Regions from separate parts of the Methylobacterium marchantiae genome, predicted to be linked through region 2. Evidence: riboswitches for the same ligand, from Rfam matches in the RefSeq annotation. Region 2 holds a riboswitch; each other region holds the start of a gene.
What was found. A riboswitch is a leader RNA that binds a small molecule or an ion and turns the genes downstream of it on or off. The one in region 2 is predicted to bind cobalamin.

Region 1 (3,267 bases), on a different contig from region 2:
GGCGGAGGTCTCGGCCAGTCTCGGCACCATGGTCGACCCGGTGGTGGAGCGGGTTCCCCAGACGGGCGGCTGGCGCCTCTATGTGGAATGGCGGCCCCCGGTCCCACGACCGCCCGGCGACATCATTTTGCGGGCACGACTCATGCGCTTCGGTCGCCCGATCAGCGAGACCTGGGACAACGTGGCCTGATCACCGCTGGAGGAACTCACAACTCGGCGAGGCGTCGCAGGGATCGGAACGGAGGCTCCGATCGGGGATTCTCCCTTGGAACACCACCGAGTTGCGGAGCCGGCAGTTTCCTGAGTGCCTTCGAAGCGCTCGGGGCGCGGCTTCTGCCTTCCCCCGGAGTCAGGCCCCTTGGCGATCAACACCCCCTACCTGCGCTACACCCCCACCGTCGAGACACCAGAATCCGACGAGGCCGAGACCAGCAGATCCCTGAACGAGACCATGCGCTCCATCAGCGAGACGACCCTCGCGGATGGCGGCCATGCCATCCGCAGCGTTCACGCCAAGGCGCATGGCGCGCTGAAGGCCGAACTGAGCGTGGCCGCCGACCTGCCCCCCGAACTGGCGCAGGGCCTGTTCGCGAAGCCGGGCCGCTATCCCGTAGTGATGCGGTTCTCGACCATCCCCGGCGATATTCTGGACGACAGCGTCTCCACCCCGCGCGGCGTGGCGATCAAGATCGTCGGCGTCGAGGGTGAGCGTCTCGAAGGATCGGAGGGGGATGCCACCCAGGATTTCGTGCTCGTCAACGGCCCGGCATTCTCGGCGCCGGGACCGAAGCAGTTCCTCTCGACGCTGAAGCTCCTCGCCAAGACCACCGACCGGGCGGAGGGCCTGAAGAAGGTCGCCTCTGCCGCCCTGCGCGGCGTGCAGAGCGCCGTCGTGGCCACCACCGGCTCGCCGAGCCCGACCCTCGCGACATTGGGCGGACAGGCCGAGACGCATATTCTCGGCGACAGCTTCTACAGTCAGGTCCCGCTTCGCTTCGGCGACCACATCGCCAAGATCTCGCTGGCTCCGGTCTCGCCCGAACTGAAGGCGCTCGCGAGCGCGCCCCTCGCCGACACGAGCGCCCCGAACGCGATTCGAGAGGCGGTGCTGGAGCATTTCCGTCGGCATGGCGGCACCTGGGAGTTGCGGGCGCAACTCTGCCTGAACCTGGACGACATGCCGGTGGAGGACGCCTCCGTGGTTTGGCCCGAGGAGGCGAGCTCCTACCGCACCATCGCCACGCTCATGGCCGCACCGCAGATCAGCTGGAGCGAGGCCCGCGCGGCCTTCGTCGATGACGGCCTGTCCTTCAGCCCATGGCACGGGCTCGCCGCGCACCGGCCGCTCGGCGGGATCATGCGCATGCGCAAATCGGCCTACGAGATGGGCAAGCGCTTCCGGGCGGAGAAGAACGGCCGGATCATCGAAGAGCCGAAGAGCCTCGAATCGCTGCCGGAGTGACGCCGGACGTTGCCGCGATGCGACAGGGCCACGGCGATGGTCGGTGAGGGAGAATCTTGCAATTGACCGTCCCGTCAGCCTCGACCTAGCGTGGCCATGACGGTTCCTCTTCGGAGGATCAAAAGGGAACGCGGTGAGGATCTCGATGGTCCGATGCCGCGGCTGCCCCCGCAACTGTAAGCGGCGAGCCCATCATCAACACGTCACTGGAGGCTCCGGCTTCTGGGAAGACGATGAGAGGGCGGTGACCCGCGAGCCAGGAGACCTGCCGTCAGTCGTGGTCACACGCGAAACGCATCGGGCGGGGTGCCCTGGTGGGGTGTCGGAGCGTGCGCTCGCGTGCACGGATCGGCTTCGTTCGCGGTGACGTGCCACAGCCGTCGCCCGAGGTTCCTCCCGTGTCCGCCTCTCCTCCACGCGTTCTCCCTCCCCTCTTCGTCGTCGCACTCCTGACGTCCTGCTCATCGGCCCTTGCCCAGGCCGGACCGGGAAACACCACCGAGGCGACACTGTCGGAGCTCTCGGTGGCCGCCGACATGCAGACTGCCTCTCCAGTCGCCGGCCCAGGATTCGGCGGGGCGACGGGAGGAGCCGGCGGCGCCGAGGCATTCGGCGCTCTTTCTGCTCCTGCGCTGACGTCGAGTTCCGGCGTGATCACAGGCAAGGTTCTCAACGACCGTCCAATCACCCGGCCCGGCGAGGTGCTGGAGGCGGTGCCCGGCCTCATCGTCACGCAGCATTCGGGGGAGGGGAAGGCCAACCAGTACTTCCTGCGCGGCTTCAACCTCGACCATGGCAGCGACATCGCCATCACCATCGACGGCATGCCCGCCAACATGCGCACCCATGCCCACGGCCAGGGCTATGCCGACATCAACTTCCTCATTCCCGAACTCGTCGGCGCGGTCGAATTCCACAAGGGTCCGTATTTCGCCCGGGACGGGGATTTCGCTTCCGCCGGATCGGTGCGGATCGACACGATCGATGCGGTGCCGCGCAATCTCGCGCTGACCTCCATCGGCAGCTTCGGCTACAAGCGGGCGCTCACCATCGCCTCGGCTCCTTTAGGGGAGGGGACCCTCCTCACGGCGGGTGAAGCGCAGGTCTATGACGGCCCCTGGGTGGTGCCGGACGCGATCCGCAAGCTCAACGGCGTGGCGCGCTACAGCCAGGGCACCGCCCTCGACGGGTTCTCCCTCACCGGCATGGCCTATTCCAACCGCTGGACGGCGACGAACCAGATTCCGCAGCGGGCCATTTCCGAAGGCCTGATCGGCCGTTTCGGCACCCTCGATCCCACCGATGGCGGCGAGGCGAGCCGCCTGTCGCTGTCCGGGCGCTGGAGCCGGTCGGACGAAGGCGGCGTCACCCGCGCCAGCGCCTATGTCATCCGCTCGAACCTCAACCTGTTCAACAACTTCACCTATTTTCTCAACGATCCGGTCAATGGCGACCAGTTCCGCCAGCTCGACCGGCGCACCGTCGCCGGCGGCGAGATCGCCCGGGTGTTCAAGGGCGAGCTGTTCGGTCTTTCCATGGAGAACGAGATCGGCGTGCAGACCCGGTTCGACGACATCCATGTCGGCCTGTTCAACACGCGATCGCGGGTCTCGCTCTCCACCGTTCGCGACGACCGGGTGCAGGAGGGCAGCGCCGCCCTGTATTTCGAGAACCGCCTGCGCTGGACCGACTGGCTGCGCACCAGCGTCGGTGTCCGCGCCGACGCCTACGACGCCACCGTGCGATCGGACAACCCGCTGAACTCGGGCAAGGCGCGGGACGGCATCGTCAGCCCCAAGCTGGGC
Region 2 (3,267 bases):
TCCAACGGGTTGTCGTGGTCGACGCTGGCATCATCCGCGCGCTGGGCGGCGAGGGCCGCCGGATCGTCGGCGAAGAAACCGGCGGCGACGGCAGGGCCGTCGATCACCGCGATGACCCCGTCCACCGTCACCCGCGAACGGATCGCCGGCCAGTGGAAGGCCTGGACCAGGGGCTTCGGCAGGGCAAGGCCCGACGTCTCGATCAGGATGTGCTCGGGCGGGTCGGCCCGGTCGAGGAGCTTGTTGAGGGCCGGAACGAAATCGTCGGCCACGGTGCAGCAGATGCAACCGTTTGCGAGCTCGACGATGTCCTCGTCCTGGCAGCCCTCGATGCCGCAGGCCGCGAGGAACGACCCGTCGAAGCCGATATCGCCGAATTCGTTGACGATGATGGCCAGCCGCCGTCCGCCGGCATTCTCCACGAGGTGGCGCACGAGGGTCGTCTTCCCGGCTCCGAGGAAGCCGGTGACGATGGTGCAGGGGATCTTCTCGACGATGCTCATTCGGCGGCGTCCGGAATTCTGACCGCGTGACGCGGGGGAAACGGGGGGATGCGGGCGACGACGCCTTTGCGGAACGCCTCCGGCCGTGCCTTCCAGGGCACGATGCCGTCCGGGGTCTCCGCATACAGGCCGATGCCCGCGAGGATGGTCCTGGCGGATTCGATAGGGTCGAGATCGCCGTAGACGTAGGTCCAGCGGCCTTCGGAGGCCACGGCGACGGTGCAGGGGCGTTTGCAGACCGAGAGACATTCCGTGCTCTCTACCCTGACGTTTGATGAAACGGTCTCCGCGACCGCTTCCCTCAGGGCCGACAGCAGCAGCGCGCCGGCACGAGGCTCGGACGGATCACCTGCAGCGCGACAGGTGGCGCAGACGTAGAGGACGACGGGATCGCCGGCCCCGACGCCGTTTGCGGTGCCGTCGTCAGGCACGGGACGCCACCGCGATCTTCCGCCCGAAGCTGTTCCACGCCCACCCGAAAGCCAGGCCGATCACTGCCCAGAACACGAAAGCGATGCCGAGCGAGCGCGCGGCGAACTGTGCCGCATAGCCTGGCGGCAGGGCGGAGGCGGTGTGGCTGGTCTCCGGCGCGCCGGCCAGATGGGGCGCCACGAGCAGCACGATGCCGCCTGCGATGGCGATGGAGGACCGGCGGATCGCGATGAGGTACAGCCCCATGGCGGTGGCCGCCGCGGTCATGATCCACCAGAACTGGCGTTCGGCCAGCGGGGCCGCCTCCATGCCGGGAAGCTCGGGAGGCAGGCCGAGTGCCGGTGCAAGGGCGACGGCGAGGAAGCCGGCGATGGCGAAGCGCAGGCCTATTTCCGGGTTCGGTTCGCGTCCGCAGGCGATCAGCGCCGCGCCGAGAAGCAGCGCATAGCCGACGCCGCCGACGAGGGTGGCGAGGGCCGTGAAGGCCATGCGCGGGAGGCCGGGGCCCGGCTGCCAAGCCGGAGCGACCTCGCCGCCTTCGACACCTTCCGTTTTTCCGCCATGCTCGTGGCTCGAATGCGCGCGGATGATGAGGGAGGCCGGAGACGCGTCGCGCGGCATCCAGTGCGCCGCCGGTGCGGTGGCTTCACCGCTCTCGTAGCGCTCCGCCGCGATGATCAGCGGCGAGGTGAGGGCGAGCTGAAGTCCCGTCGCGACCACAGCCGCGAGGAAGCCGGCGACCAGGGCCGCCGACACGAGCCGGATAATCATGAGGTGGGTCCTGCCTGAGCGCGAGGCGGTCAGTGGCAGGGGAAGTTCTGGGCGTGCCGGAAATCGTGGGCTGCGTTGTGCAGCGCCATCGCCGGAGCGAAGCCGGCCATGAAAACGAGGCCGAGGCCGAGGAAAGCGGCCATGAGCACCGCGCCGAGGCGCTCGTTGCTGCGGATGCCGGTCAGGACGAGGGTGTTGGTCGTCATCGTGTCATGTCTCCGGCCGCCCCGCCGGCGGCGTTCGAGAATCGAGCGGGAGGACAGATGTCCCCTTCGGAAGGCAGGTCTCCTGGCTCGCGGGTCGTCCGTTCCTGCCGCCTTCCCGGATCGCTCCAGTGGCCGATGGCAGGCCCGTCTCCGCTCACAGTTGCGGGGGCAGCTGCGGTTTCAGGCGCGAGCCCTCACCGCATTCCCTTTTCACCCCGTCGCCGGGGCACCGTCCGAACCTCGCTTCTACGCGCTCGCGCGAGCGCTGACAACGCGCCGTCAGGACGTTTTAACGGCTTTGACCACGCGCCGTGATTTCGCGCTAAAGGGAGCCATGCGGCAGCTTCCTCCCCGACTGACTCTGGTGCTCGGCGGCGCCCGTTCCGGCAAGAGCCTCCACGCCGAGCGGCTGATCGAATCCTGCCCTGCACCCTGGCTCTACCTCGCCACCGCACAGGCCTGGGACGACGAGATGCGGGAGCGCATCGCCCTTCACAGATCTCGCCGATCGGCCGGATGGATCACGCGGGACGTGCCCGTCGACCTGGCCGAGGCCGTCGCCGCATCGACCGGGCCGGTGCTGGTCGATTGCCTGACCCTCTGGCTGACCAATTTGATCCTGTCCGAGGCTGACAGCGAGGTAGCGACCGCGGCCCTGATCGAGGCGTTCGATCGGACGCCGGGGCCGGTGGTGCTGGTCGGCAACGAGGTCGGGCTCGGCATCGTGCCGGACAACGCGCTGGCCCGTCGCTTCCGCGACGCGGCGGGGCGTTTGCACCAGCGCCTCGCCGCGCGGGCCGACCATGTGGTGTTCATGGTGGCGGGGCTGCCGATGATCGTGAAACCCCAACCGGGAGCGAGCGCATGAACGACGCGGACATGAGCGATGCGGAGGCCGACCGTCACCGCGAGAAGATGGAGAAGCGCAAGGCCGTTCAGGACGCGGAGGTCGCGGAGAAGACGATCGAGAAAGGGCTCCTCATCGTCAATACCGGCCCTGGCAAGGGCAAGACCACGGCGGGACTCGGCCTCGTCCTGCGAGCGCTCGGCCATGGCTGGCGGGTGGGCGTGGTCCAGTTCATCAAGGGCGCCTGGGACACCGGCGAGAAACACGCGCTGAAGGCTTTCGGCGACCGGATCGAGTGGCATACGCTCGGCGAGGGCTTCACCTGGGAGACCCAGGACAAGGCCCGCGACATCGCCGCCGCGGAGCAGGCCTGGGCCAAGGCCGAGGAGCTGATGGCCGACCCGACCATTCGCCTCGTCCTCCTCGACGAACTCAACATCGCGCTCCGCTACGACTACCTGCCCATCGACGCAGTGGTCGCCGCCTTCCGCGCGCGCCGGTCCGACCT
Region 3 (3,267 bases), on a different contig from region 2:
GGATCGCACCGGCGATACCTTCCGCGCTATTCCGCGCGAGTACACCAACGGCAGCAATCCCTATAAGGCGCAGTTGCGCAGTCGCTTCCTTGGGGAGCCGGGCTTCTCGCGCTTCCTCGCCGAGCATTTCGAGGGTGGCTACCAGTTCTCCCATCGGTTCGACGATCAGTGGATCGTGCGCCAGAACCTACGCTACGCTCACGCTTCGACGGATTATAATGCGATCTACTCCACCGCCATCACGCCTGGGATGCCCAATCTCATAAACCGCGAGGCCCAGACTTGGCGCGAGGATTACGGCGTCTTTACCGTCGACACCCAGATCCAGCATGATTCGCAGTTTGATTACATTAAGAATACCGCTTTGCTAGGAATAGATTACAGCAAGATCAACAACAAGAGCGACCAATTCGGCGGTACTAGTTTCGCACTGCTCGGCATCGGACCCTTCGTCGGCCCTCTCGACATCCTCAACCCCGTCTACGGACAGCCCGTCGCCCAACTTCCGCGCTCACTCCTATCACGGCTTGAGCAGGAGCAGGTCGGCGTCTATGCTCAAGATCAAGTGAAATTCTACGATCGCTGGCTGCTCAGCATGAACGCCCGCTACGATTGGGTGACCACGAAGACGGCGGCACAAAATCCGGTCATTGATGCCGTTCGTCAGCAACTCGACAGCTTCGGGGTTCCCAACGGCATTCCGACGACCTTCGGCGCGAACCAAGACGCCCAATCCTATAGCGGCCGGATCGGGCTCTCGTATCTATTCGACAACGGCCTGACGCCTTACGTCTCGGCTGCCCGCTCGTTCAACGTGCTGCCGGTCTTCCTGCAGACCAGCACGACGGCAAATGTTCCCGGCATTGGTCCAGTTCCGCTGACCTACAACATCACGCCGGCGAAGCCCGAGATCGGCGAGACCATCGAAGCCGGTGTAAAGTTCCAGCCGCCGGGCCAGGCGACATCGGTCCTCTTCTCCGTGTTCAACACGAAGAAGACCAATGCGCTATTCTTCAACCCGAACGATCCGTTGCAGCAGGCCTTCTACCAGAATGGCGAGATCGAGGTGCGGGGCTTCGAGAGCGAAGCAACCGTGGACCTGCTCGATGGTCTGAAGCTGATTTCGTCGCTCACGGTCCTGCAGGCCGAAGTGACGAAGGACGATGCACCCATCGGCAATCTGAGTGCAGTCGGTAAGCGACCGATCCAGGTGCCGAACTTCACCGCCGCCACGTGGCTCGATTACACGATCCAGACCGGGCTGTTCCGCGGGGTCGGAATCGGCGGCGGCTTTCGTTACATTGGAGACACGTTCGGCGACTCGCAGAACACAATCCGCGTGCCGGATTACGTCCTGTTGGACGCCTCCATCCGATACACCTACGAGAATTGGCGCTTCCAAGTCGCTGCCAATAACCTAACGGACCGCGTCTATGTCGGCACCTGCTCGCAACAGATCAACTTCGTGGGGTGCAACTATGGCGAAGGCCGCCGCATCACCGGTTCCGTGACGTACCGCTGGTGAGTGATAGACATCCGATGAGAAGAGGCCCCGGATCGCAAGGTCCGGGGCTTTTTCTTGAGAGAGTGTTGCCCGGGCGTCGTTGACGCGATTGTCCACGCTCGGCTAGCTTGGCCATGACGGTTCCTCTTCGGAGGATCAAAAGGGAACGCGGTGAGGATCTCGATGGTCCGATGCCGCGGCTGCCCCCGCAACTGTAAGCGGCGAGCCCATCATCAACACGTCACTGGAGGCTCCAGCTTCTGGGAAGACGATGAGAGGGCGGTGACCCGCGAGCCAGGAGACCTGCCGTCAGTCGTGGTCACACGCGAAACGCATCGGGCGGGGTGCCCTGGTGGGGTGTCGGAGCGTGCGCTCGCGTGCAGGAACCGGCTTCGTTCGCGGTGACGTGCCACTGCGCTGAGCCGCGCCTGCCGTCTGCCTGCGATGTCCGATCGTTTCCGTTCCAATCTCGTTCTCGTTGAGCCGTGCGACCCGACCGCAAGGTCACGTTCGCGCAGTTTCCGTGCGATCGATACATTGTAACGTTATAACATTTGATCTATCGAAGTGGATCGCTGCCGCCGGCCTGCCTTAACTCCGGTTATCCCGATCATCATGACGTCTCCAACCTCCTCCGGCGCTCCTCGACCCACACAGCTGCCATCGTCTGCGGCCAGTCGCACTGGCCCCATCCTCCTCTCGCTCCTCGCCTCGACCCTGCTCGCCGGGGCGGCGCGAGGCGAGGACGCCGTCACTCTCGACCAGCTAACGGTGGAGGGAAGCGGCCCGAGCCTCACGCGGGCGAACCCCGTCGGGCTCAACCTTGCCACACCGTCGCGCAGCGCCAGCCGCCTCGGCCTGACGCCACTGGAGACTCCGGCGAGCCTCGACATCATAAGCGGCGAGACCGCCCGCATCCGAGGCCAGAACACGGTGGTCGAGGCGGTGACGCAGAACGCCACCGGCATCACCACCATCGCCTCGCCGGGCAACGGCAACGGCGCCTTCTCCAGCCGGGGCTTCGCCGGGCCGAACTCGATCCAGCAGCTTTACGACGGCACCCGCCTGTTCGTCGGCGCCGGCACCGTGACCTTCCCGTTCGATACCTGGAATGTGGAGCGGATCGAGGTGCTGCGCGGCCCGGCCTCGGTGCTCTACGGCGACGGCGCCATCGGCGGCGTCGTCAACGTGGTCTCGAAGAAGCCGAGCTTCACGCCGATCCATGCCGCCCGCGTCGCCACCGGCTCGGACGGCCTCGCGCGTCTCGCCCTTGATCTCGGCGGTCCCATCGGCGACACGGTAGCCTATCGCCTCAACGTCAGCGGCAACCGAGACGGCGGCTGGCTCAGCCCGAACGGCGATTTCCGCAACCTTGCGGTCTCCGGCGCCCTGCTGTTCCAGCTCACCCCCGATCTCGCGGTGACGCTCAGCCACGATCTCGGGTATCAGGAGCCCGCCCGCTACTGGGGCACGCCGCTGGTGGACGGAAAGATCGTCCAGGCCCTCCGGTTCAACAACTACAACGTCAACGGAGCCAAGATCACCTGGGCCGACAACTGGACCCAGCTCAAGACCGAGTGGACGCCGTCTGCCGACATCACCATCCGCAACACCGCTTACCGCCTGCAGAGCCGGCGCCACTGGCTCGATGTCGAGCAGTACAGATTCAACCGCGCCACCGGGCTCATCGACAGGTCCAGCTATACCGAAATCTACCACCAGCAGGAGCAGGTCGGGAACCGCTTCGACGCGGCGTTCAAGGG

Region 1: linked by a shared signal. The riboswitch ahead of ACFQ4G_RS02560 (TonB-dependent receptor) and the one ahead of ACFQ4G_RS00925 (CbtB domain-containing protein) in region 2 are both predicted to bind cobalamin.
Region 3: linked by a shared signal. The riboswitch ahead of ACFQ4G_RS09215 (TonB-dependent receptor) and the one ahead of ACFQ4G_RS00925 (CbtB domain-containing protein) in region 2 are both predicted to bind cobalamin.

Annotation. Positions count from the first base shown of each region.
Region 1 covers NZ_JBHTND010000002.1:230,748-234,014, forward strand. The annotation lists gene ACFQ4G_RS02550 (glucan biosynthesis protein) at 1-190, shown strand, start outside; gene ACFQ4G_RS02555 (catalase family protein) at 359-1,462, shown strand; cobalamin riboswitch at 1,546-1,749, shown strand; gene ACFQ4G_RS02560 (TonB-dependent receptor) at 1,861-3,267, shown strand, end outside.
Region 2 covers NZ_JBHTND010000001.1:191,594-194,860, forward strand. The annotation lists gene cobW (cobalamin biosynthesis protein CobW) at 1-503, opposite strand, end outside; gene ACFQ4G_RS00915 (DUF1636 family protein) at 500-934, opposite strand; gene ACFQ4G_RS00920 (CbtA family protein) at 927-1,706, opposite strand; gene ACFQ4G_RS00925 (CbtB domain-containing protein) at 1,736-1,912, opposite strand; cobalamin riboswitch at 1,968-2,161, opposite strand; gene cobU (bifunctional adenosylcobinamide kinase/adenosylcobinamide-phosphate guanylyltransferase) at 2,247-2,780, shown strand; gene cobO (cob(I)yrinic acid a,c-diamide adenosyltransferase) at 2,792-3,267, shown strand, end outside.
Region 3 covers NZ_JBHTND010000010.1:32,914-36,180, reverse strand. The annotation lists gene ACFQ4G_RS09220 (TonB-dependent siderophore receptor) at 1-1,525, shown strand, start outside; cobalamin riboswitch at 1,626-1,829, shown strand; gene ACFQ4G_RS09215 (TonB-dependent receptor) at 2,120-3,267, shown strand, end outside.